Sphingobium yanoikuyae: one gene and its partner. The protein of the gene in region 1 interacts with the protein of each later gene in a pairwise test. Links are inferred from orthologs where the notes say so. Each region holds a gene or a part of one and is shown in the gene's direction. Other genes may lie near its edges. The genes, in order: ruvA and ruvC.

Evidence for each region.
Region 2: the proteins of ruvA (region 1) and ruvC interact in binary tests that used the Escherichia coli proteins (3 or more experiments, as listed by UniProt). The link is inferred for Sphingobium yanoikuyae from one-to-one orthologs.

Annotation. Positions count from the first base shown.
Region 1 is NZ_CP139979.1:4,309,186-4,318,984, reverse strand. What follows is about bases 3,506-6,465. They hold ruvA (Holliday junction branch migration protein RuvA), read left to right. Parts: upstream 3,506-4,662; coding sequence 4,663-5,268; downstream 5,269-6,465. Other genes in these bases: ruvB (Holliday junction branch migration DNA helicase RuvB), read left to right, coding at 5,708-6,465; U0025_RS20020 (GIY-YIG nuclease family protein), read left to right, coding at 5,344-5,649; U0025_RS20030 (hypothetical protein), read right to left, coding at 3,946-4,521; U0025_RS20035 (DUF1345 domain-containing protein), read right to left, coding at 3,506-3,907. Outside these bases: U0025_RS20050 (16S rRNA (uracil(1498)-N(3))-methyltransferase), read left to right, coding at 1-426; U0025_RS20045 (glutamate--cysteine ligase), read left to right, coding at 528-1,901; U0025_RS20040 (methyltransferase family protein), read right to left, coding at 1,920-3,221; more of U0025_RS20035, read right to left, coding at 3,272-3,505; more of ruvB, read left to right, coding at 6,466-6,730; U0025_RS20010 (AMP-dependent synthetase/ligase), read left to right, coding at 6,908-8,686; U0025_RS20005 (hypothetical protein), read right to left, coding at 8,701-9,102; gloB (hydroxyacylglutathione hydrolase), read right to left, coding at 9,171-9,799. UniProt on the Escherichia coli protein: The RuvA-RuvB-RuvC complex processes Holliday junction (HJ) DNA during genetic recombination and DNA repair.
Region 2 is NZ_CP139979.1:5,040,304-5,049,898, reverse strand. The notes cover bases 2,191-4,946. They hold ruvC (crossover junction endodeoxyribonuclease RuvC), read left to right. Parts: upstream 2,191-3,200; coding sequence 3,201-3,692; downstream 3,693-4,946. Other genes in these bases: U0025_RS23540 (PAS domain-containing protein), read right to left, coding at 4,400-4,946; U0025_RS23545 (response regulator), read left to right, coding at 4,018-4,455; U0025_RS23550 (DUF2188 domain-containing protein), read left to right, coding at 3,718-3,948; U0025_RS23560 (YebC/PmpR family DNA-binding transcriptional regulator), read left to right, coding at 2,373-3,116; U0025_RS23565 (heavy metal-binding domain-containing protein), read left to right, coding at 2,191-2,279. Also shown: pyk (pyruvate kinase), read right to left, coding at 1-1,004; U0025_RS23575 (DUF1244 domain-containing protein), read left to right, coding at 1,109-1,408; U0025_RS23570 (DUF2312 domain-containing protein), read left to right, coding at 1,587-1,829; more of U0025_RS23565, read left to right, coding at 1,953-2,190; more of U0025_RS23540, read right to left, coding at 4,947-5,917; murA (UDP-N-acetylglucosamine 1-carboxyvinyltransferase), read right to left, coding at 5,910-7,193; U0025_RS23530 (Crp/Fnr family transcriptional regulator), read left to right, coding at 7,402-8,139; U0025_RS23525 (HNH endonuclease), read right to left, coding at 8,147-8,713; tRNA glutamyl-Q(34) synthetase GluQRS, read left to right, coding at 8,807-9,595.

The DNA of each region.
Region 1 (9,799 bases):
TGCGAGCTGGGCGTGGCGCGATTGCAGCCGGTGCTGACCCGGCGGGCGGTGGTCGACAAACTCAATCTCGACCGGCTGCACGCCCATCTGGTCGAGGCGGCCGAGCAATGCGGCCGCACCGCCCTGCCCGAACTGACCGAGATGGTGAAGCTCGACGCGCTGCTGAAGGGCTGGTCGGCCGAGCGACATCTGTTCTTCGCCGACGAGACCGGCGGCGCATCGCTGGACGAAACCTTGCGCGCCCATCCCGGCCCGGCGGCCTTCCTGGTCGGGCCGGAGGGCGGATTCGACCCGGCCGAGCGCGACGCGATCCGGGCGACGCCGGGGGCAGTGCCGGTGTCGCTGGGCCCGCGAATCCTGCGCGCGGAGACGGCCGCGATCGCCGCCACGGCGGCCTGGATGACGGTGAATGGCGACTGGGGCTAATGGTTTTCTTCCGCAACCAATTGAAGCGGACATAGGCCTGCCTTATCTGTCGCATTCGCGCCTCGATTTGACGCGCAAAGGGGAAAGATTAAGGGCGGGGCATGAGCACCAGAACAGACTCGGGCGGACATGATCCCGTCATCGAAAGCCGCGACCAGCTGATCGCGGCCTTTGCCAAGGGCGCCAAGCCCAAGGATCGCTGGCGGATCGGCACCGAACACGAGAAATTCGTCTATTCGACGAAGGACCATCACGCCCCGGCCTATGAGGAAAAGGGCGGCATCCACACGCTGCTGATCGGCCTCACTCGCTATGGCTGGAGCCCGGTGTTCGAGGGCGAGAATATCATCGCTTTGTCCGGCGCCGACGGCACGATCAGCCTGGAGCCGGCTGGCCAGCTGGAACTGAGCGGTGCGCCGCTCGACAATCTGCACCAGACCTGCGCCGAGACCGGCCGCCATCTGGAACAGGTGAAATATGTCGGCGACATGCTGGGGCTGGGCTTCCTGGGCCTTGGCATGTGGCCCGACAAGACCCGCGCCGAGCTGCCGATCATGCCCAAGGGCCGCTACGACATCATGCTGCGGCACATGCCGCGCGTGGGATCGATGGGCCTGGACATGATGCTGCGCACCTGCACCATCCAGACCAACCTCGACTATGGCAGCGAGGCGGACATGGTGCAGAAGTTCCGCGTCTCGCTGGCGCTGCAGCCGCTCGGCACCGCGCTGTTCGCCAATTCGCCCTTCACCGAGGGCAAGCCCAACGGCTTCCTGTCCTATCGCAGCCATATCTGGTCGGACACCGACCCGCAGCGCACCGGCATGCTGCCCTTCGTGTTCGAGGACGGCTTTGGCTATGAGCGCTATGCCGACTATGCGCTCGATGTGCCGATGTATTTCGTCTATCGCGACGGTAAATATATCGATGCGGCGGGCCTGTCCTTCCGCGACTTCCTCGACGGCAAGCTGTCGGTGCTGCCGGGCGAAAAGCCGACCGAGAAGGATTGGGAGGATCACCTCTCCACTGCCTTCCCCGAAGTGCGCCTCAAGAGCTTCCTGGAAATGCGCGGGTCCGATGGCGGGCCGTGGAATCGCATCTGTGCGCTGCCGGCCTTGTGGGTCGGCCTGCTCTATGACCAGGGTGCGCTCGACGCGGCCTGGGATCTGGTCAAGGACTGGAGCATGGAGGAGCGGCAGGTGCTGCGCGATTCCGTGCCGAAGCTGGGCCTGGACGCGCCGGTGTCGGGCGGGCGCACGCTGCGCGACATCGCGCCGCAGGTGCTGGACATCGCTCGCTCAGGGCTGGCCGCGCGCCAGCGGTTCAACGCCGCAGGCGACAATGAGACCGGCTATCTGTCGGCGCTCGATGAAGTGATCGCCACCGGCAAGACCCCGGCCGAACGGCTGCTCGACCGCTATCATGGCGAATGGGGCGGCGATGTCAGCCGCGTCTATGCCGAGGAAAGCTTCTGATCCTACCCAGCCCGCCGGTCATTCGGCGGGCTGGGTTTCCCGTGGCGCGTCCGGCTTGCGGCCGACGACCCAGGCGAAGAAGCGCGGCACCGGCGCATTGCGTGCCATCCAGTCGCTATAGGCCTGATAGGCGGGATCGGCGGACAGATGCTGTTCCTCCGTCCTGGCCCGCCAATAATAGACAGCGTTGGTGACACCCAGCAGCGCGCAATTGCGCACCATGTCGGTCAGGCTGCCCGTGGTGGTGAGGAAGGGCAGCGACGAGAACCACCAGAAGAGATTCTTGGTCAGATAGGCCGGGTGGCGGGTCCAGCGATAGGGCCCATGGGTCAATATGCCGCGATGGGTAAGGTTGGAGAAGCGGATGCCGAAGGCGACCGTCGCCCAGGCATAGATGGCGGTCAGCAGCACCAGCAAGGCGCCCAGCCCCCATTGCAGCGCCGGCATGCCGTGCGTCCAGACATCCCATTCGGCGCCGCCGCCATGATAGTCGAACGGGCCGCCCGCCCCCATCATGACGAAGGGCGGATAGCAGAGCAAAGCCGCGAGCCAACCGCCCAGATAGGGATTGGCGGTGCGGATATGGGAATCCAGCGGTTTCATCGTCAGCAGATAGCCGACCGTCGCCATGCAGACGTCGATCATGAACATGATGCCGATCAGGAAACCGGTCAGCGCGACCGGATTGTGCAGCAGGTCGTCGAGCCGCCAGTCGATGACGCTGGCGAAATTGCCCGGCACGATGCTGATCATGAAGGCGGTGAAAAAGCCCTTCACCGCCCAGGCGCGGGCATGGTTGGCGACCTGTGCCATGTCCGCCTTGCCGGCCGCGCCACCGATGACCCACTGACCGAAGGCGAAACAGGCATCGCGCGGTTCGACCAGCCGGCGGTCGAGCCAGATGACATAGGGGATGGACAGCAACAGCAGCCAGGGCGCCGCCGCCATCAGCAGATCCATGGCGAAACGATAGCTGCCGGTCCAATACCAGCGACCGATGCAGTAGCAGACGGCAATGGCCAGCCATGTGGCCCACAGGCCTGCGATCTTCACCAGGCTGATGTCGAGCATGCTGCGGACCGAGCGGGCCGGCGCGTTCCAGTCGACGCCGGTGCTGGGGTTGCGATGCACCTTGTCCACCAGCAGCGACCACAGCACCATCGGTATGCCGCAGGCGACTACGGCAGCCAGACCGGCATTGGGACCGTTCATGCCATAATGGCGCGCCACCAGGGTCCAGAGGCCAAGGCCGACAAGGCCGGCAATGCCGACACCATGGCTGACGGCGGATTTGGGGCAGGGATCGGCGCTCTTGCTCATGGGATCGGGCTTATAGCCGATATTGGTAAGCAAGCCATGAAGCCATCGCCTCAGCCGCCCAGCACGTTGATGGTGAAGGCGAGGATGCCGAGGTTGAAGACGAAGGCGGCGAGGCAGTGGAGCGTCACCGTGCGGCGCATGCCGGTCGCGGTGATCGACACGTCGGAGGTCTGGAAGGTCATGCCGAGGGTGAAGCCGAAATAGAGGAAGTCCCAATAGACCGGCTCGTCCGTGTCCGGGAAATCCAGGCCGCCCGCATCCTTGCCCTTGTCATCGGCGAGGTAGAAGGCATGGGCATAGTGCATCGCATAGACGAGGTTGGAAAAGAGCCAGGCGATGACGAGCGTCGCCAGCAGCAGCACGACGCTTTCCGCATCGGGATGGCCCGGCGCGCTGGCGGCGACGCCGACCGCGACCAGGATGACGATGCACACCACCCCGGTCAGCAGCAGCATCAGTTGCCGGTTGGCGTCGTTGAGCACGGCCTCGCGCCGCATCTGTGCCGGATCGGAATCGATCAGCGGCACGGCGGCGAGGCAGAAGGCGATGGCGGCCAGGTCGAACCCGCCCATCACCGCCTCATGCCAGGGCAGCCAAAGGGCCAGCGGCGCGATCGACAACAGCAGCATGAGGAACATGCCATAGCGCCAGGGAAAGAGGGTGGATCGCTTCTGCGTCTTGGCCATGGCGCATCAAAGGCCTGAAAATGCCGCCGCGCAAGCGTTTAGAGCACGGTCGCCACCAGGCCGAGCGCGGCTGCCTCATTGGCTTCCAGATACCAGTTTTCCGGCGCACGCTGCAGCACCTCCTCCATCGTCACCTGCGATCCCAGGATCAGATTGGCGAACCCCTCATTCTGGATCGCGATCGATGCCTCGATCTCGTGGAGCGAGGCCTTGAGCGTAGCGATGCAGGTGGAGAGCGGCCCTTCGAGATGGATATTCTTGGTGATGAGCCGCTCATGGATCATCAGCCGGGTGCCGCGCGTCAGATAGCGATTCTCGGTGGCGAAGAAGCTCATGAAGGTGGCGCCGGCCGAATAGACCGCGGTCTTGCCGAGGAAGACCAGGCGCCGTTCGGGATAGAGGTCCGAATGGAAGCGGATATCCTCCCCCATCATCCGCGCGATCTCCGGATCGCCACCCAGGGTGGAGATTTCCACCACCACCAGCCCCTGCTGCGGCGCGGTGGACAGGCAATTCTTGAAATGCAGATACATGCCATGATCGACCACGCCCGACAGCATGATCGCGGGAAATTCGAAATCCTTGGGGGTCAGCATCGGCGCGGTCATCAGCATCGTCTCTTGGTCCTCTGGCGGATGGCAATCGACCGGCATTACGCACGGGCCGCCATTTGGTGCCCGAGCGGCCATGCGCTTTTGTCTGGCGCGGGGCGCAAGAGGCTGTAAAGAACAGATCATGACCATGGGGCAATGGCGATGATCGCGAAACTCAAAGGACGGCTGGACAGCACGGGCATCGACCATGCCATCATCGATGTCGGCGGGGTCGGCTATCTGGTCGGCGCGTCATCGCGGACGCTGGCGGCGCTCGGCCCGGTGGGCGAGGCGGTGACCATCCATACCGAGATGCTGGTGGCCGAGGATTCGATCCGGCTGGTCGGCTTTGCCCGCGCCGAGGAGCGCGACTGGTACCGGCTGCTGACCCATGTGCAGGGCGTGGGATCGCGCGTGGCGCTCGCGATATTGTCGGCGCTGGAGCCGCTGGAACTGCACCGCGCGGTGGCGATGGGCGACAAGGCGATGATCGCGCGTGCCAATGGCGTTGGCCCGAAGCTCGCCCAGCGCATCGTCAATGAGCTGAAGGACAAGATCGGCGCCGCCCCGGCCGGTGCGCCCGGCATGCCGGGCGTGGTCGCGCTGCCGACCGGCAGCTTTGCCGCCGACGCGCTGTCGGCGCTGCAGAATCTGGGCTTCAAGCCGGCCGAGGCGAGCGGCGCGGTGGCCGCCGCCGAAGAGGAACTGGGCGAAGGCGCCAGCCTTGACGCGCTGGTCCGCCTGGCGCTGCGGAAGGCGGCGAAGTGACGGCCTTCCGCCAAGGCCGTCATGCTGAACTTGTTTCAGCATCCATGGCGCCGGCTGCACCGAACGGAGGCATCAATGAAGCAGCCGTGCGTCTATATTCTGGCGAGTCAGCCATACGGCACGCTCTACATCGGCGTGACCTCCAACTTGCTGGGCCGGATGATGCAGCATCGCGCAAGCAGGATGCCGAGCTTTACCGCTCGATATGGCGTGCATCGGCTTGTCCGTTACGAAGCCTGCGATACGATGGAACAGGCCATCCTTCGCGAAAAGCAGCTGAAACGGTGGCATCGCCAATGGAAAATCAATCTCATCGAAGCCGACAATCCGCAATGGAGCGATCTGGCGATGGAATTGGGATTGCCCCCCTTAAGTCCGTGACGGGGGCAGGATGGATGCTGAAACAAGTTCAGCATGACGAAATGAGTGATATCCGCTGATGAGCGAAGAGGATCGCCTGATCACCCCGGCCCGTCGTGCCGAGGATGTCGATGCGGCGCTGCGGCCCAAGTCGCTCGACGAATTTGTCGGGCAGCAGGCGGCGCGCGAGAATCTGCGTATCTTCATCCAGGCGGCGCGCACCCGTGGCGAGGCGCTGGACCATGTGCTGTTCTTCGGCCCGCCCGGCCTTGGCAAGACGACGCTGGCACAGATCGTCGCCAAGGAAATGGGCGTGGGTTTCCGCGCCACGTCCGGCCCGGTGATCGCCAAGTCGGGCGACCTGGCCGCCCTGCTCACCAATCTGGACGAGGGCGATGTCCTGTTCGTCGACGAGATTCACCGGCTCAATCCGGCGGTCGAGGAAGTGCTCTATCCCGCGATGGAGGACCGGGCGCTCGACCTGATGATCGGCGAAGGCCCGTCGGCCCGGTCGGTCCGGATCGACCTGCCGCGCTTCACCCTGGTCGGCGCGACCACGCGCCAGGGGTTGCTGACGACGCCGCTGCGCGATCGTTTCGGCATTCCGGTGCGGCTGCAATTCTATACCGTCGACGAGCTGGAGCTGGTGGTCCGGCGCGCGGCGCGCCTGCTGGACCTGGCGATCACGTCGGACGGCGCGATCGAGATTGCCCGCCGGTCGCGCGGGACGCCGCGCATCGCCGGGCGGCTGCTGCGCCGGGTGCGCGACTTTGCAAATGTCGCCGGCGCCCCGACCGTCGATGCCAAGGTGGCGGACGCCGCGTTGCAACGGCTGGAGGTCGATCATCTCGGCCTCGACCTGATGGACCGGCGCTATCTGCACATGATCGCCGATATCTATCGCGGTGGTCCGGTGGGGGTCGAGACGCTGGCGGCCGGACTGTCCGAGGCGCGCGACACGATCGAGGAAGTGGTCGAACCCTATCTGATCCAGTTGGGGCTGATCGCCCGCACCGCACGGGGTCGCTGCCTCAACGGGCCGGGCTGGAAGCATCTGGGCCTCAATCCCCCGGCCGGGTCGCAGGACGGGCTGTTCGACTGATCCCATTGGCGCTTGCGCCATTCGGCCAGCCTTTCTAGAGCGCGCGCTTTCCCGATTCGACGCAGCGATATGCGCCGAAACCGGTTATTGTGCATGGCCGTTACGGCAAGGCCGGGCTATAGCCAGCTGGCGCTGCAGGCGCGCGGCAGACGCGCCGATGTAAGAGGAGTTGAGCCTGTGAGGGCGATCGAACGTTTCCCCAATCTGGTCACCATGTTCTTTGCCCGCGCCAAGGAAAAGGGCGACGCGCCCTTCCTGTGGCGCAAGACGCAGGGCACATGGCAATTGCTGAGCTGGGCCGAAGTCGCGCGCCAGGTGGCGGCGATGGCGGCCGGGCTGAAGGCGGAAGGGCTGAAGCCCGGCGACCCGGTGATGCTGGTCAGCGAAAATCGCCCGGAATTCTGCATCGCCGACCTCGCCATCATGGCGGCGGGCTGCATCACGGTGCCGACCTACACCACCAATACGACGCGCGACCATCAGCATATCCTGACCGACAGCGGCGCGCGCGCGGTGATCGTGTCGACCGCCAAGCTGGCGACGACGCTGATGCCGGCGGTGCTGCGATCGCAGGTCAGCCTGGTCATTCCGATGGAGCCGATCCGCGGTGCGCAGGGCAATTATACCTGCCGCCTGTGGTCCGACCTGATCGCCGCCCATCCGGCCGATGTCGATGCCTGTGCGCTGGCCCAGACTGCCGTGCGCAGCGACCAGGCTTGCATCATCTATACCAGCGGTACCGGCGGCGCCCCGCGCGGCGTGATGCAGCATCATGGCGCGATCCTGGCCAATGTCGAAGGTGCGGGACAGGTGGTGCTGGAGGATTTTGGCTGGGGCGACGAGGTTTTCCTGTCCTTCCTGCCCCTGAGCCACGCCTATGAACATAGTGGCGGCCAGTTCCTGCCGATGCTGCTGGGCGGGCAGATCTATTATGCCGAAGGGCTGGAGAAGCTGGCCAGCAATATCGAGGAAGCCCGGCCGACCATCATGGTCGTGGTGCCGCGCCTGTTCGAGGTGCTGCGCACCCGCATCATCAAGTCGATCGAGAAGCAGGGCAAATTCCCCACCTATCTGCTCAACCAGGCACTGCGCATCGCCGCCAAGGAACAGCAGGGCAAGTCGTCGATCGTCGACCTGCCGATGAAGGCGCTTTTGGCGCGCACCCTGATCCCCAAGATTCGCGCCCGTTTCGGCGGGCGGATGAAGGCGCTGGTGTCGGGCGGCGCGCCGCTGAACCCGGATGTCGGCCTGTTCTTCGAGGCTATGGGGCTGATGCTGCTGCAAGGCTATGGCCAGACCGAGGCCGGACCGGTGATCAGCTGCAACCGCCCCGCCGCCGGCATCGCGATGGACACGGTCGGCCCGCCGCTGGACGGGGTCGAGGTCAAGATCGCGGAAGATGGCGAGATATTGGTGCGCGGCGAGCTGGTGATGCACGGCTATTGGCGCAACCCGGCCGAGACCGAGAAGGTGCTCAAGGATGGCTGGCTGCATACCGGCGACATTGGCGAGATCGATGGCCGCGGCCGCATCCGCATCACCGACCGCAAGAAGGATCTGATCGTCAACGACAAGGGCGACAATGTGTCGCCGCAGAAGGTCGAGGGCATGCTGACGCTGCAGCCGGAGATCGGCCAGGCGATGGTCTATGGCGATCGTCGCCCGCATCTGGTCGGCCTGCTGGTGCCGGATTCGGAATGGACGATGGAATGGGCGGCGGCCAATGGCCGGCCGATCAAGGGCATCACCGATGATCCGACCTATCTGGCGGCGCTGCGCGCGGCGGTCGACCGGGTCAATGACGATCTGTCGGTGATCGAGCGGGTGCGCCGCTTCATCCTGGCGGATGAGCCGTTCGCGATCGAGAATGAGGAGCTGACGCCGTCGATGAAGATCCGGCGCCATGTCATCCGCAAACGCTATCAGGACCGGCTGGACGCGCTCTACAAGGGGTAGGCGCGTCCCCGGACCTATTTTGCCGGTGCGCGATAGGGGATGAAATCGCCCAGCGCGCAATTGCCGGTGGCGATGCCGCTGACCAGATCGGCGCTGCTGGTGATGTCGCCCCGGCAATATTGCGAGCCGAAGGTGCGCACGATCATCGTGTCGCCACGGGCAAGGCCATTGCAGCTGCCGATCAGTTCATTCTTGTAAACCAGCTTCTTGCTGACACGATAGAGCAGCGTATTGCCGCTGATGACGGTGAAATTGGTCTGCGGCTCGCGGTTGACGCAGGTCAGCTTGTCGCCCGGCACCAGTCCGGCCAGCGCCTTGTCCATCTTGGCCGCCTGCTTCTCGGTCAGCGGCGTGGGCTCATAAGTGCCGCTGCAGGCCGCCAGCGCCAGCGGGGCCAGACATATCCATGCGCGCATCGCCTCTCTCCATCCATGTCCTTGCAAACAGGACGCCATGATAGTGCGGAATCCGTCGAGGACCGCGCCTAAAATGCGTCCTTGCCGGCGCGCCGCTCCGCCAGTTGGGCGACGTCCTGCGCGCGCATGAAGATGTTGGTGTCGCGCTCTTGCGCGATCGTCGTGGGCACTGTCGGCTCGCCATGCGCACGGGCAGCAACGACATCCGCCATGCGCGCCTGAAGCGCGGCATTGTCCGGCTCCACCGTCAACGCGAAGCGGCCATTGCTCTCCGTATATTCATGGGCGCAATAGACGATGGTATCGCCTGGCAGCGCCTTGAACCGCTGCATATTGGCGAACATCTGCGCCGCCGTCCCTTCAAACAGGCGGCCGCAGCCCATGGCGAAGAGCGTGTCGCCGACGAAGAGGATCGCGTCATCGGCCAGATGATAGGCGATATGGCCGGCGGTATGGGCGGGAACGGCCATCACCATGGCGACATGATCGCCGATGCGGACGCTGTCCCCCTCCCCCACTTGCCGGTCGAGCGTGTCGATCTTCGCCGCTTCGGCCGCCGGGCCGGTGATGAGGCAGCCGGTCTCCGCCTTGATACCGGCATTGCCGCCGACATGATCGGGGTGCCAATGGGTGTTCCAGATCTGGTCGATGGTCCAGCCGCGTTCCGCAGCAGCCGCCAGCACGGGGTCGGCGACCG
Region 2 (9,595 bases), 730 kb from region 1 along the record:
CTATGGGCGATGCTGTCCATCATCGACACCGCCTCGACCGGCCAGTCGCCCGCCGCCGTTTCGGCCGACAACATGATCGCGTCGGCGCCGTCATAGACCGCCGTCGCCACGTCCGACACTTCGGCGCGGGTCGGGGTCGGCGCCTTGATCATCGATTCGAGCATCTGGGTCGCCACCACAACCGGACGGCCCATGCGGCGCGCGGTGGCGACGATCTGCTTCTGCAGCGGCGGCACCGCCTGCGGCGGCAATTCCACGCCCAGATCGCCGCGCGCGACCATCACGCCGTCGGCCATCTCGATAATCTCCTCCAGCCGCTGCACGGCCGAGGGCTTCTCGATCTTGGCCATCAGCGCGCCATGGCCGCCCATCAGCTTGCGCGCTTCGGCGAGATCCTCGGGCCGCTGCACGAAGCTCAAGGCGATCCAGTCGCAGCCCTGATCGACCGCGAAGCTGAGGTCACGGCGATCCTTGTCGGTCAGCGCCGGCACCGGCACGACCACGTCAGGCACATTCACGCCCTTGCGGTTCGACAGGGTGCCGCCGATTTCCACGATGGTATCGATTCGCGTATCGGTCACCGCCTTCACCCGCAGCACCAGCTTGCCGTCATCCAGCAGCAGCCGGGTCTCGGGGACCAGCGCGGCATAGATTTCGGGGTGCGGCAGGTTCACGCGCTCGACGGTGCCCGGCGTGTCGTCCCGATCGAGGACGAAGGCCGCGCCGGTCTCCAGCACCACCAGCCCCTTCTCGAACGTGCCCACGCGCAGCTTGGGGCCCTGAAGGTCGGCCAGAATCGTGGTCGGCCGGGCAAATTCCTTTTCCAGCTCGCGGATCGTGGCGATGCGGGCGGCATGATCCTCATGCGCGCCATGGCTCATATTGACTCGAAAGGCGTCGGCACCCGCGACAAACAATGCGCGGATCATCTCTGCGCTCTCGCTGGCGGGACCGAGGGTCGCGAGAATGCGAACCTTGCGCGAGCGGGGCGATAGTCGTGTCATGTCTTCTCCTGGCCGTATTGATCGCCTCTGGCTTGCCAGGGCGTCGTTATCGATTATCCGTGCTGCACGACAGGATGATGTAGATTAAGCGAAAGGTTCCGCCTGTGTCCGCTACCATACTCAGTGACGCCGTCGCTGCAACCGCCTTCCGTCGGCTGATCGCGCATTTGCAGCATCGGACCGACGTGCAGAATATCGACCTGATGGGTACGGCCGGCTTCTGCCGCAACTGTCTGGCCGACTGGATTGCCGAGGCCGACGGCCATCTGACCCGCGACGAGGCCCGTGCAATCGTCCACGGCATGCCCTTTGCCGAATGGAAGGCCCGCCATCAGAACGAAGCGACGCCCGAGCAGATCGCAAAGATGCAGGAGAGTGTGGCGAAGAACGCGGACAACCACTAAGCTTTGGCATCAGGCTCCGGGCGACCCTGCCGGATCAGCCTGGGGTGCATTGCGCGACCCGGCATTTCTCAATTAGAGCCTGATTCACGGTATCAGCGGAAGCGCAAAGCGCTTCCACCTCAACCGATCAGGCTCTAGGAGCATCCGCCAACCGATTCACACTGACACGGAGATTCCCATGAGCGAGGGCAATATCGCAGCCGACCAGCTGCGCCTTCTGATCGAGCGCATCGAGCGCCTGGAAGAAGAAAAGAAGGGCATCGGCGACGACATCAAGGACGTCTATCTGGAAGCCAAGGCGACCGGTTACGACCCCAAGATCATGCGCCAGATCATCCGCCTGCGTAAGATGCAGCCGCATGACCGCCAGGAAATGGAAGCGATCCTGCAGACCTACCTGTCCGCGCTGGGCATGGAATAAGGCGGTCCACGCCTTATTCCCGACCGGTGCATGCCACCGGACCTTGCCGAGGGGTGCTGTCGACCTACATCTGGTCCAGCCCCCTCGCGCCAGGGGCGCCACCAAAATGAGAGGACGCCCCTTATGACCGACATCATCGTCAGCACCACCAGCCGCCTGGAAGGCCGTCCCGCCCAGGATTATCTGGGCATCGTCACCGGCGAAGTGATTGTCGGCGCCAACCTCTTCCGTGACCTGTTCGCCAGCGTGCGCGACATCGTCGGCGGCCGATCGGGCGCCTATGAGGATGTGCTGCAACGCGCCCGCAGCGAAGCGATCGAGGAGATGCAGGGCAATGCCCGCAAGCTCGGCGCCAATGCCGTGGTCGGCGTCGACCTCGACTATGAAGTGATCGGCGCCAATGGCTCCATGCTGATGGTCTCCGCCTCGGGCACCGCGATCCGCTACTGATCGCCGCGCCTCCGCCATCCTCTAGCGTTGCAGGATGGCGACGCGCTCGCTAGAGAGCGCGCTTCGGTTTCACAGAAATGTCAGGAGAAGGCCGTGGCCGGCCATTCCAAATTCAAGAACATCATGCATCGCAAGGGTGCGCAGGACAAGAAGCGCTCGTCGATGTTCTCCAAGCTGTCGCGCGAAATCACCGTCGCGGCCAAGATGGGCATGCCCGATCCGGACATGAACCCACGCCTGCGCCTGGCGGTCAACGCCGCCAAGGCCCAGTCGATGCCCAAGGACAATATCCAGCGCGCGATCGACAAGGCGATCGGCGGCGACATGGAGAATTACGAGGAAATCCGCTATGAGGGCTATGGCCCCGGCGGCGTCGCCATCATCGTCGAGGCACTGACCGACAATCGCAATCGCACCGCGACCAATGTCCGCACCGCCTTTGCCAAGAATGGCGGCAATCTGGGCGCATCGGGCGCGGTGAGCCATGGCTTCGACCGCCTGGGCCTCATCACCTATCCCGCCAGCGCCGGCGATGCCGACGCGGTCTTCGAAGCCGCGCTGGAAGCGGGTGCGGACGATGTCTCGTCGAACGAAGACGAGCATGAGATCTGGACCGCGATGGACGCGCTGCACGAAGTCGCCAAGGCGCTGGAAGCCAAGCTGGGTCCGGCAGAGGGCGCCAAGCTCGCCTGGAAGCCGCAGACCACGCTGGAAGTCGACGAAGCCAATGCCGCAACGCTGCTGAAGCTGGTCGACACGCTGGAAGATGATGACGACGTCCAGACCGTCTGGGGCAATTATGAAGTCTCCGACGCCGTGATGGAGAAGCTGGGCTAAGATGCCCGGCTCCCGTTCGCTTCGGGCGAGATCGCGCAGCGCCGATGCGCGCCGGTCTTGCCCGATGCGGACGATCCTGCACCCATGATCATACTTGGCCTCGACCCCGGCCTCGGCACCACCGGCTGGGGCCTGATCGCCGCCGATGGCAATCGCCTGACCCATGTCGGCAACGGCCAGATCAAGACCGACAGCGCGATGTCGCTGGCGACGCGGCTGATGGCCCTCGATCTGGCGCTGACCGACCTGATCCTCGAACATCGGCCCGATGGTGCTGCGGTCGAGGAGGTGTTCGTCAACGTCAATCCGCAATCGACGCTGAAGCTGGGCCAGGCGCGCGGCGTCATCCTGCTGAATGCCGCGCGTTCCGGCATGGAAGTGGGTGAATATGCCGCCCGCCTCGTCAAGAAATCGGTCGTCGGCGTCGGCAACGCGTCGAAGGACCAGGTCCATGCCATGGTCCAGCGGCTGCTGCCCGGCGCCAAGATCGTCGGCTCCGACGCGGCCGATGCCCTTGCGGTGGCGATCACCCATGCCCATCATCTGGCGAGCGCCCGGCGGATGCCCGCGCGCTGACCTGCCATCGGAGACCATCGCGACCATGACCGACCTGCCCCACGCCCGCTACATCATCGTCCCGCATGACGGCGCGTGGAAGATCAACCTCAACAACAGCTATTACGGCCCCTTTGCGACGCAGCAGGCGGCCATCGACAGCGCCACCGAAACGGCGAAGAAGGCGGCGGCAGGCGGCTATCCCGCATCGGTCCTGCTGATGAACGGCACCGCATTCGACACCGCCTGGACCAGCATCGAAAACGACGATACCTGATTTTTACATATTTCGGGAACTCTTCGTCCCTTTCCGCATTTATCGACACCAGCATAAGCGGGCGCAGGGATGAGCAAGAAGATTCTGATCGTCGAGGACGAGATTTTCGTCGCGTTGGAAATCGAACAGATTGTGCAGGATGCCGGCTTCGATGTCGGCGGCATCGCGGCCGACCGCGAGGCGGCGATGGCCGCCGCCGAATCCTGCGACATCGCCCTGGTCGACCTCAACCTGCGTGATGGCCCCACCGGCCCCGCCATCGGCATGGAACTGGCCAGCCGCTTCGGCATCAAGGTCATCTATGTGACCGCCAATCCGGCGCAGATCGGCACGGCTTCCGTTGCCGCGCTGGGCGTCGTCACCAAGCCCTTCCGCGCACAGAGCATTGCCCAGACCGTGCGCCTGGCCGCCACCGAAGCAGCCGACCTCGCCACGGCGGAGATTGCCGGCTTTACACCCTTCCCGCCGCCGCGCGGTGCATCGAGCGTCGCGGTATCCGCAGGCTGAGCCGAAGCCCGTCGGGGCACCATTGCCGTTCGAGCTGACCACCCAGCTGACGCTCGACGCTGAGCGCGATCAGGCGACTGCCAAAGCCTTCGCTGGCGATCGGCGCCACACTCGGCCCGCCCTCTTCGCGCCAGTCGAGCCGGATATCCTCATCCTGCGTCACCACATGCAGCGCGATGAAGCCATTAGGCGTCGATAGCGCGCCATATTTGGCGGCATTGGTCGCCAGCTCATGAAACAGCAGCGCCAGCGGCGTCGCCGAGCGATCATCGATCGGCGGATTGTCGCCCGACAATTGCAGTCGTTCCCGGCCGCCATAGGGCGCAAAAATCTCCTCCAGCACGCCATGCAGCGACGCCTGCTCCTCCGCCATGCTGACGCCGCCGCCATGGGTCCGGACGAAGTCATGCGCCCGCCCCAGCGCCAGGATGCGATCGCGCAGGTCGTCCGCCCCTTCCTGCATGCCCGGTCGCTCGCGCGCTGACAGGCCGATAAGGCCGGCAATGACGGAGAAGATATTCTTGATCCGGTGCGACAGCTCATGCGCGATCATCTCGCGCTCTTCAAGCATCAGCTTCTGTTCGTGAATCTCGGTGCAGGTGCCGATCCAGCGGATGATCTGCCCCTGCGCGTCACGGATTGGCAGGGCGCGCCCCAGCGTCCAGCGATAGAGGCCGTCGCGGTGCCGCAGCCGATATTCGATTTCATAGGGATCGCCGCTCGCCAGCGAATGGCGCCATTTCTCCCAGGCCTTGGGCTGGTCATCGACATGGAACATGCCGTTCCAGGCATCGCCATCAGTCGATCCCGCCGGCACGCCGGTATATTCATACCAGCGCGCATTATAATAATCATGATAGCCGTCGGGCAGGGTCGACCAGACCATTTGCGGCATGGTGTCGGCCAGGGTACGGAACATGCGATCGCTGTCCGCCACCGCTGCCGCGTCGAGCCGCTGCTGGGCGATCACGTCGCGATCGCGGCGGCGTCCTTCCAGTTCCACCATCACCTGCCGCGCCAGCAGCGACACCCCCTGGCGCTGCAGCGGGGTCAGGTCATCGCGCGGCACCGTATCGATGACGCAGAGCGCACCCAGCGGCTCGCCATCGCCGCCGACCAGCGGCGCCCCGGCATAGAAACGGATATGCGGCGCACCGGTGACCAGCGCATTGTCGATGAAGCGCGCATCCTGGGTCGCGTCGGGCACGACGAAGATATTGTCGCCCAGCATGGCAAGGGCGCAGAAGGAGACGTCACGCGGCGTCTCCTCCGCATCCAGCCCAACCCGCGCCAGAAAGCGCTGCCTTACATCCTCGACAATGCTGACGAGCGCGATCGGCGCCCCGCATAGTTGCGCGGCGAAGCTGGTGATGTCGTCCAGGGTACGGAAACCGCCGGCGTCGAGATCATAAAGCGCCAGCAGCGCCGCCCGATCCGTTGCCAGGCCGCGTCCGTCAGCCATCGCTGACCCGCTCGATGTCGGCGCCGACGGCCGAGAGCTTTTCCTCCAACCGCTCATAACCGCGATCGAGATGATAGACGCGGCTGACGATGGTCTCGCCTTCGGCAGCAAGGCCGGCCAGGATCAGGCTCATCGAGGCGCGCAGATCGGTCGCCATCACCGGCGCACCGACCAGCTTGTCGACGCCGCGTACGACCGCAGTGCGGCCGTTGACGCTGATGTCGGCACCCATGCGCGCCAGTTCAGGCACATGCATGTAGCGATTCTCGAAGATCGTCTCGGTCAGGACCGATGCGCCCTCCGCCTTGGTCAGCATCGCCATGAACTGCGCCTGCATGTCGGTCGGGAAGGCCGGGAAAGGCGCGGTCGACAGGGTCAGCGGCTTGAGCTTGCCGTCGGACGAAACGCGGATGCCGTCGCGATGCTCGTCGACCTGCACGCCCGCGTCGCGCAGCGCGGCCAGGATGGCGTGCATATCGTCGGCATTGGCGCCGATCAGGTCGAGCGAACCGCCGGTGATCGCCGCAGCACAGGCATAGCTGCCCGCCTCGATACGGTCAGGCATGACGCTGTAGGTCGCGCCGTGGAGACGATCGCGGCCATGGATCACCAGCTTGTCGGTGCCCACGCCCTCGATATCGGCGCCCATCGCGATCAGCAGCTTGCAGAGATCAACAATCTCCGGCTCGCGCGCGGCATTTTCGAGGATGCAGGTGCCCTTGGCGAGCGAGGCCGCCATCAGCGCATTTTCGGTCGCACCCACCGACACCACCGGGAAGGTATAGATGCCGCCGGGCAGGCCGCCATCGGGCAGGCTGGCGCGGACATAGCCGGCCGCAATCTCGATGATCGCGCCGAAGGCTTCCAGTGCCTTGAGGTGCAGGTCGATCGGGCGGTTGCCGATCGCGCAGCCGCCGGGCAGCGACACCCGTGCCTCGCCGGCGCGGGCGAGCAGCGGGCCGAGCACCAGGATCGACGCGCGCATCTTGCGCACGATGTCATAGGGCGCCTCGGTCGAGGTCACGCGACCGGCACGCATCGTCATGACGCGGCCGAAATCCTCCGGACGGGCGCCCTCGATCATGGTCGACACGCCAAGCTGGTTGAGCAGATGGCCGAAGCTGTCGACGTCGGCCAGGCGCGGCAGATTGCGCAGCGCGACGGGCTCGTCGGTCAGCAACGCGCACGGCAGCAGCGTCAGGGCAGCGTTCTTAGCGCCGGAGATGGGAAGGCGGCCATTGAGTTGCTTGCCGCCGCGAATGTGAATGCGGTCCATTGGCTAGGTTTCATAGCGTCTATTGCGCGCCGTGCAAGGCGCGCGCGCGGTCGTTCGGCGTGAAAAACGGGCAGGGACGGGCGCGGCGGAAGACTATTTTCGCGGATCGCCGCAACCTTGATCGAGTTTAGTGCGCCTTGCCGAAATGCAGCCAAAAGGAGGTTGGGGCGTTCTGCCATCGTAACAACAATTTCAAGAAGAAGGTGTATTGGTGGCGACGAGCTGTTTCGCGGAAAGACTGGCCAAGACGGTTCCCCTGTCCGACGCAGAAAAAGCAGCATTGGCTCGGCTGGAAGAAAATCCCCGCAAGATCAAACGCGGGGCCATGATCCAGCGCGTCAACGAGACGATCACTGAGTTGTTCGTGCTGCGCGAAGGTCGGGTCATGAGCTATGTCATCCTGCCCGATGGCAGCCGCCAGATATTGCGCGTCTACTTCCCCGGCGATTTCATCGGTTCGGCCAGCACCATTTACAGCAAGGCCCCGGAATCACTGGTCGCCCTGTCGGACGCCATCGTCTGCCCGTTCGACAAGCATGCGCTGCGCCGGTTGCTGGAGGAATATCCGCGCGTCGCTGCCCTGCTGTTCCTGCTGTCCAATGCGGAGCGGGTGGCGATGACCGACCGGCTTGCCTCGCTCGGCCGCACATCGGCCAGGGCGCGGGTCGCGTCCTTCCTGCTCGACATGTTCGATCGGCTGCGCGTGACGGACGACAGCATCACCGACAGTTTCGACCTGAAGCTGACGCAGGAGGAGATTGGCGACGCGATCGGCCTGACGTCGGTTCATGTGAACCGGATGATCCGGCAGATGGAGCAGGAAAAGCTGATCAGCCGTGCCAATGGCCGGATCACGCTGGTCGACATGGCCCGGCTGGAAGAGATCGGCCATTATACCAACCGGCACAAGCATATGGACCTGGACTGGCTGCCCGCGATGAGCTGACGGCCGGTCAGGCCAGCAGTTCGACATCCCAATAGAGCCAATCGTGCCAGCTTTCGTGGAGATAGCCGGGCGGAAAGGCGCGGCCATGTTCCTGCAGCTGCCAGCTGGTCGGCCGGATCGGCTGGACATGCAATTGCATGCCCGCTTCACGCGGGGTGCGACCACCCTTCTTGAGATTGCAGGGCGAACAGGCGGTCGCGACATTTTCCCAGGTGGTGCGGCCACCCGCGCGGCGCGGCACGACATGGTCGAAGGTCAGATCCTGCGTCGTGCCACAATATTGGCAGCTGAAACGATCGCGCAGGAACAGGTTGAACCGGGTGAAGGCCGGATGCTCCGAGGGTCGCACATATTGCTTGAGCGCGATGACCGAGGGGATGCGCATCTGCAGGCTGGGGCTGTGGACTTCCCGCTCATAGGAAGAGACGATATCCACCCGCTCCAGAAAAATCGCCTTGATGGCGGTCTGCCAGGGCCACAGGCTCAGGGGATAATAGCTGAGCGGAGTATAGTCCGCATTCAAAACCAGCGCCGGGCAGTTTTCCGGATGCCGTATCAGGTCGGGATGGTACATAGTCGCCTCTACCCCCTTGCCGACGCCGCTGATCGACCAACAACGTGACAAGAGCATGACAGCATTAACGAATATCCGCCGTCAAGAGCCTGTATGACTCAATCCACCGCACCACAGCATCTTGTGAGTCGTTTCGCGCCAAGCCCCACCGGTCGATTGCATGTCGGCCATGGCTGGTCGGCGCTGATGGCGATGGACCTGGCACGGGCCGCGGGTGGCGCCTTTCGCCTGCGGATCGAGGATATCGACGGCACCCGCAGCCGACCCGAACATGTCGACGGGATTGTCGAGGATCTGCGCTGGCTGGGCGTGGCATGGGATGGTCCGATCATCTTCCAGTCGCAGCGCCTGGCCGACTATGACGCGGCGCTCGACCAGTTGCGGGCGATGGACCTGCTCTACCCCTGCTTCTGCACGCGCGCCGATATCCAGGCGAGCCTGACCGCGCCGCATGGTCCCGAAGGCCCGGTCTATCCCGGCACCTGTCGCGCCCTGCCGAACGCCGAGCGCACACAACGTATCGCGGCGGGCATGCCCCATGCCTGGCGGATCGACATGCAGGCGGCGGTCGCACGGGCGGGAACGCTCCGCTGGGCTGCCCTGCCCTATCCCATCGACCCAGATGCGCACGCCATCGACAGCCCTGCCGATCCGGCGGCGGCAGGCGATGTCGTGCTGGCGCGCAAGGATGCGCCGGCCAGCTATCATCTGTCCTGCACGCTGGACGATGCGGCGATGGGCGTCACCCATGTGCTGCGCGGCAATGATCTGCGCGCCGCGACCGACATCCATCGCCTGCTGCAGGCGCTGCTCGACCTGCCAAACCCCGCCTATATCCACCACCCGCTGCTGCTGGGCGCCGATGGCAAGCGGCTGGCGAAG